Regions from separate parts of the Bradyrhizobium sp. NBAIM18 genome, predicted to be linked through region 1. Evidence: predicted binding sites of a transcription regulator. Region 1 holds the regulator's gene; each other region holds the start of a gene.
The links. Region 1 encodes PhoB, which activates phosphate uptake and scavenging genes when phosphate is short. Its sites were predicted from a motif close to TGTCATNNANCTGTCAT; they were not measured.
Positions count from the first base shown of each region.

Region 2: the regulator PhoB is predicted to act here: its motif matches at 1,220-1,236, upstream of I6F17_RS05700 (DUF47 domain-containing protein).
Region 3: the regulator PhoB is predicted to act here: its motif matches at 1,342-1,358, upstream of phnF (phosphonate metabolism transcriptional regulator PhnF).

Region 1 covers NZ_JADYVO010000020.1:93,796-96,061, forward strand. The annotation lists gene pstB (phosphate ABC transporter ATP-binding protein PstB) at 1-70, shown strand, start outside; gene phoU (phosphate signaling complex protein PhoU) at 82-798, shown strand; gene phoB (phosphate regulon transcriptional regulator PhoB) at 821-1,528, shown strand; gene I6F17_RS30640 (GcrA family cell cycle regulator) at 1,819-2,266, opposite strand, start outside.
Region 2 covers NZ_JADYVO010000002.1:342,469-344,734, forward strand. The annotation lists gene I6F17_RS05695 (inorganic phosphate transporter) at 1-520, opposite strand, end outside; gene I6F17_RS05700 (DUF47 domain-containing protein) at 532-1,176, opposite strand; gene I6F17_RS05705 (branched-chain amino acid ABC transporter permease) at 1,334-2,266, opposite strand, start outside.
Region 3 covers NZ_JADYVO010000009.1:182,224-184,489, forward strand. The annotation lists gene phnE (phosphonate ABC transporter, permease protein PhnE) at 1-445, shown strand, start outside; gene phnF (phosphonate metabolism transcriptional regulator PhnF) at 577-1,308, opposite strand; gene phnG (phosphonate C-P lyase system protein PhnG) at 1,427-1,891, shown strand; gene phnH (phosphonate C-P lyase system protein PhnH) at 1,896-2,266, shown strand, end outside.

The DNA.
Region 1 (2,266 bases):
CACCAGCAAGATCTTCACGTCGCCGAGCGATCGGCGCACGCAGGATTACATCACCGGCCGGTTCGGCTGAGGAGACGGAACATGGGTTCTGAACATACCGTAAAGGCTTTCGACAGCGACCTTCAGGAGCTCACCCGCCTGGTCGCCGAGATGGGCGGCATCGCCGAGCGCATGATCGTCGATTCCGTCGACGCGCTGATCCGCCGCGACGTCGCGCTCGGCCAGCGCGTCGTCGCCACCGACGTCGAACTCGACGCGCTGCAGAAGCGCATCGAGGAGCGCGCCGTGCTCACCATCGCCCGCCGCCAGCCGATGGCCGTCGACCTGCGCGAGATCGTCGGCGCGATGCGCGTTGCGACCGATCTCGAGCGCATCGGCGATCTCGCCAAGAACATGGGCAAGCGCGTCGCGGCGCTGGAGACGGATTTCCATCCGCTCAAGCTGTTCCGCGGCCTGGAGCACATGACCGACCTCGTGCAGCAGCAGGTCAAGTCGGTGCTGGACGCCTATGCCGCGCACGACCTGCCGGCGGCGATGGCGGTGTGGAAGGGCGACGAGGAAGTCGACGCCATCTGCACCTCGCTGTTCCGCGAGCTCCTCACCTACATGATGGAAGATCCGCGCAACATCTCGTTCTGCATCCACCTGATGTTCTGTGCCAAGAACATCGAGCGGATCGGCGACCACGCCACCAACATCGCCGAGACCGTGTTCTACATGATCGAGGGCCAGGCGATCACCGACAAGCGGCCGAAGGGCGACATGACGACCTTCGCCACGACGCTGCCGAACACCTGACGACTTAAGGAGCTACGACCACATGGGCGCACGCATTATGGTGGTTGAGGACGAGGAAGCTCTCACCGAGCTTCTTCGCTACAACCTCGAAGGCGACGGCTATGACGTCGAGACGGTGATGCGCGGCGATGATGCCGACACCCGCCTCAAGGAGCACATTCCCGATCTGATCGTGCTCGACTGGATGCTGCCGGGCCTGTCAGGCATCGAGCTGTGCCGGCGGCTTCGGACCCGCCCCGAGACCAAGCAGCTGCCGATCATCATGCTCACCGCGCGCGGCGAGGAGAGCGAACGGGTGCGCGGGCTCGCGACCGGCGCGGATGATTATATCGTCAAGCCGTTCTCGGTGCCGGAGCTGCTTGCGCGCGTGAAGGGCCTGCTCAGGCGTGCGAGTCCCGAGCGCCTCGCCACCGTGCTCGCCTATGGCGATATCGAGCTCGACCGCGACAAGCGCCGCGTGGCGCGCTCGGGCCGGCCGATCGATCTCGGTCCGACCGAATATCGCCTGCTGGAGTTCTTCCTGGAGCATCCCGGCCGCGTGTTCTCGCGCGAGCAGCTGCTCGACAGCGTCTGGGGCCGCGACATCTACATCGACGAGCGCACCGTCGACGTCCATATCGGCCGCCTGCGCAAGCTGCTCAATCTTGGCCGCGAGCAGGACCCGATCCGCACCGTCCGCGGCGCCGGCTACGCGTTGGACGATCGCTTCGCGAAGGCTGAGCAGACGTAAGCTGGTTTAGCGAGCTGCGGCTACAAATCTAGGCCGTCATCCCGGGGCGCGCGCAGCGCGAGCCCGGGATCTCAGCGCGAGCGCTTGCGCTCGTCGCGATAACCACAGTACGTGGTTTGACGAAGACTCGGAGTGACCATCTGGCGCAACGATTGCGCCCTGTGGTTATGGATCCCCGCCCCCTGTGCGCAATCGCGCACTAGGCGGGGATGACACCGAGTGATTGGTGCCGTCATCGTGTGACGGCTGCAGTCTTCGATCAAGCTTGGCGATCAACTAAGTCCGCAAGCTCACCGCGTGCCCGGTTTCGGTGCTGCGCGACGGCGATCCGCTGCGGGCTGATAGGCCACGCGCGAATGCTGGGCACAATAGGGCAGGCCGGAGAGCGCCTTGCCGCCGCAGAAGAAGAAATCCGGGCTCGAGGGATCGCCGACCGGCCAGTGGCAGGTCGCCTCGTTCAATTCCAGCAGCGACAGCCGCTGGCTCATCGGCACCACGTTGTCGTAGGTAACCGGCTCAGCTTCCAACTCGACCTCGAAGGCCTGCGCCAACGCGGTGTTGCCGCGCGCGACGGGGCGGGTCACCCGCATCATATGCTGCGCGGGCCGTGCCTTGCGCGGCCGCGGCGCTGCCGATGAAGGGCTCTTGGCGCGGCCGGACAGGCCGAGCCGGTGCACCTTGCCGATCACGGCATTGCGGGTCACATTGCCGAGCTCCGCCGCGATCTGGCTGGCCGAA
Region 2 (2,266 bases), on a different contig from region 1:
CGCGGTCGACCGCGAACGGCGTCGAGCGCACCGAGGCCCAGGACACGACCGCAACCAGCGCCATTGCGAGCAGGAAGCCAACCAGCGGCGACAGCACGATCGCCAGCACGGTCTTGGACAGGCCGCTCCACACCGCGGCCGAAATACCGGCCTTGGCCAAGCCGCCGCCGACGAGCCCGCCGATCAGCGCGTGCGACGACGACGATGGAATGCCGAGCGCCCAGGTCACGAGGTTCCAGACGATGGCGCCGACGAGGGCTGCGAAGATCACCTGGGCGTCGACGACCGCGGGATCGATGATGCCGGTGCCGATGGTCTGGGCGACGTGCAGCCCGAACACCAGGAAGGCGATGAAATTGAAGAACGCGGCCCAGAACACCGCGAATTGCGGTCGCAGCACGCGGGTCGAAACGATGGTCGCGATCGAATTGGCGGCGTCGTGCAGGCCGTTCAGGAAATCGAACAGCAGCGCGACGGCGATCAGGCCGACCAGGACAGGAAAAGCCAACGCAGCATCCACGGCGGCCCGCCCTACACTTGCTCGATGACGATGCTGTTGATCTCATTGGCGACGTCGTCGAAGCGGTCGGCCACCTTCTCGAGATGGTCGTAGATCTCGACCCCGACGATGAAATCCATCGCATTGCCGTCGCGATGCTTGAGGAACAGCTCCTTCAGGCCGATGTCGTGGAGATCGTCGACCCGCCCCTCCAGCTTGCCGAGCTCTTCGGTGATGGCCGTCAGCATCGCGACGTTGGGTCCGATAGACTGCATCAACGGCAGCGCGCGCCCGACCAGATTGGCGCATTCGATCAGAAGCCCGCCGATCTCGCGCATGGGCGGCTCGAAGCTGCGAACCTCGAACAGCATGACGGCCTTGGCCGTCTGCTGCATCTGGTCGATCGCATCGTCCAGCGAGGTGATCAGGTTCTTGATGTCGCCGCGGTCGAACGGGGTGATGAAGGTGCGCCGCACCGCTGTCAGCACCTCACGCGTGATGTTATCGGCGTCGTTCTCGAACTGGTTGACGCGCTGGCAAAAGACCGGCGTCTCCTCGCCCCCGTTGAGCATGCCCTGGAGCGCGACTGCGCCTTGGATCACCGTCTGGGCATGCCGATCGAACAGGTCGAAGAACCGCTCTTCCCTGGGCAGGAACGCACGAAACCATCGCATCATGGGAGTAGGCTACCGGTTGGAAAATGGTCAGGCCCGTGAGGGCTATCATAAAACTGTCATAGACCATTTTCGATCCGCGCGCGTGTCGCCTCACGCCCGCGGAGCCGGGTCATCCACCGCTTTCACGCATCAATGAAATTAATGCAACATCAATTACTTAGAGCGAGCGCCGGAAGTAATGCGCGATTTCGCCGACGACGCCGCGGCGGAAGGTGAGCACGCAGACCACGAAGATCGCACCCTGGATCACCGTCACCCATTGGCCGAAGCCCGCCAGATATTGCTGCATGGCGATGATCACGAAGGCGCCGACCACGGGACCGAAAACGGTGCCGAGCCCGCCGACCAGCGTCATCAGCACGACCTCGCCCGACATCGTCCAGTGCACGTCGGTCAGCGAGGCGTTTTGCGCCACGAACACCTTCAGCGCACCGGCAAGGCCGGCGAGCGTCCCCGACAGCACGAAGGCCAGGAACTTGTATTGGTCGGTGCGGTAGCCGAGCGAGATCGCGCGCTGCTCGTTCTCGCGGATCGACTTCAGCACCTCGCCGAACGGCGAGTTGATGATGCGGAAGATCAGGAGGAAGCCGGCGAGGAAGCCGACCAGCACGACATAGTACAGCACCGTCGGCTTGGACAGATCGAGCACGCCGAACATGCGTCCCTGCGGGATGCCCTGGATGCCGTCCTCACCATGGGTGAACGGGGCCTGGAGATAGATGAAGTACAGGAGCTGCGACAGCGCCAGCGTGATCATCGAGAAATAGATGCCCTGGCGTCGGATCGAGATGTAGCCGGTGACGATCGAGAGCACGAACGCCGCGGCGACGCCGACGAGAATGCCGAGCTCGGGCGGCAGCGCCCAGACCTTCAGCGCATGCGCGCTGCAATAGCCGGCCGTGCCTAAGAACATCGCGTGGCCGAACGACAGCAAGCCGCCATAGCCGACCAGCAGATTGAAGGCGCAGGCGAGCAGCGCAAAGCACAGCGCCTGCATCACGAAGAACGGATAGACGCCAGTGAACGGCACCGCTGCGAGCAGCAGCGCCATCACTGCGAATACAATCATCTCGTCGCGCATTGCGCGCGG
Region 3 (2,266 bases), on a different contig from region 1:
CACACTGATCTGGGCGCTGGTATGGATCAACGTGGTCGGGCTCGGCCCGTTCGCCGGCGTGCTCGCCATCGCGGTGGCGGATTTCGGCGCCTTCGGCAAGCTGTTCTCGGAAGCGATCGAGGGCGCCGATCAGAAACAGGTCGAAGGCATCCGCGCCTCCGGCGGCAGCGCCCTGCACGAGATTCGCTTCGGCCTGATGCCGCAGGTGCTGCCGGTGATTGCCGGCCAGGTGCTCTATTTCATCGAGTCCAACACACGCTCGGCCACCATCATCGGCATCGTCGGCGCCGGCGGCATCGGCCTTCAGCTCGCCGAGCAGATCCGCGTGCTGGAGTGGCAGAAAGTGTCGTTCCTGATCCTGATGATCCTGGTCGCGGTCGCTGCGATCGATTTCATCTCGGGCAAGCTACGCTTTGCGATCATTGGGCGGCGGGCGGTGGCCTGATCGCAGGTCTCATAGGGTGGGCAAAGCGAAGCGTGCCCACCACTTCTGCCGCGACTCAGAATAGATGGTGGGCACGGCGCAAGTGCGCCTTTGCCCACCCTACGAATCTCTCCAGAAGGGGAGGATAAACCTCACCCGTTCTCTACCAAAAACTCCACCCGCTCTGCCGCAAAGCGCGAGTGCTTCGTCATCAGCGGCTTGCCCGTGAGATCGTGGTCGGTGGCGTCGACCACCAGGATCGGCCGCCCCAGCGCCAGGTCGAGCCGTGCGGCGTCGCTCGCGTCGACGATGCCGGCGGTGATTCGGGTCGCGCCGCGGCGATAGTCGCGGACGCCGAAATGCTCCAGCAGCTTGGTCATGGAGCGCGTTGCCGCGAACACGGCGCCCGCATCCGGGAACAGGTCAGCCGAGAGCCAGGTGGTGGAAACACAGATCGGGGTGCGGTCGGCGAGGCGAATCGCCTCGATCCGCACCAGCGGCGCGCCGGTCTTCAATCCCAGCTCTCGTGCGAGCTCGCGCGTCGCAACGTCATCGGTCGTCTCGATCAGCCGGCCATGCGGTTCGCGGCCATCGGCGCCGACGATCTCGGAGAAGCGCGTGCGCGAGCGCAAGGGATACGCGAGCTTTTGCGCCTCGACATAGGTTCCACTGCCGCGCTCGGCGCGCACCAGGCCGCGCTCGGCGAGGGCTGCCAACGCGCGCCGCACGGTGTGGCGGTTGACGCGATAGGTTTCGGCGATCTCCATCTCGCCCGGCAATTTGTCGCCGGCCGCAAAGCGACCGTCGGCGATGCCGCGCTCGATGCCATCGGCCACGAGGCGCCATAGCGCGACGCCCGAGGAGGCTGTGTCCTGCATGCTCATGTCGCGGGAAACCTACTCCAGAAATCACAGCATTGTCACGAAACAGTCATGGCGCGTCCGTATGAAGTTGTCTACTATCATAGACAACTTCGGTGCGGCAAGTTCTGTAGAAGGTTCGGTGGACCAGGTGACCCAGCACAACGACCAGCAAGCCCAGCGCAAGGCCGCAATGGCGGTGCTGGCGCACGCGGAGGCGGGCGAGATCGCCGCTCGCCTCCGCAACTTGTCTCTCCCGGATCACCACGATCTGCGCACGCCGGAGAACGGCCTCGTCATGCTGCGCGGCCGGGTCGGCGGCGACGGCGCGCCGTTCAATCTCGGCGAAGCCACGGTGTCGCGCGCCGCGGTGCGGCTTGCGAGCGGCGAGGTCGGGTTCGGCTACACGCTCGGGCGCGACGGTGAGAAGGCGCGGCTGATCGCGCTGTGCGACGCGCTGGTGCAGTCCCGCGATTTCGGCGGCGCGGTGGAGCGCGACGTTATCGCGCCATTGCGCGAGCAGCTTATGGTCAGGCGCAAGCAGGCGGCGGCAGCGGCCGCCGCAACGAAGGTTGATTTCTACACCATGGTGCGCGGTGAGGGGTGAGATCATGACCACGATTGCGGAGCTGCCGCCGGGTTTCGCCGACAAGGTGCTGTCGGCGCAATCGACCTTTCGCTCGGTCATGGACGCCATGGCACGGCCGGGCTCGGTCCAGCGCATCGTGCCGATGGCGGGCGCGCCTGATACGATGATGCGCGGCACCGCAGCGATCGCGCTGACGCTGTTCGATCACGACACGCCGCTGTGGCTCGATGCGCGGATGGCGGAAAGCTCGGACGTGACGAAGTGGCTCAAGTTCCACACCGGCGCGCCGGTCGTGCAGGATTCGTCGATCGCTTCCTTCGCGCTCATCAGTGACGGCGGCGCCTTGCCCTCGTTCGAATCCTTCGCGTTCGGCACCAGCGAGTATCCGGACCG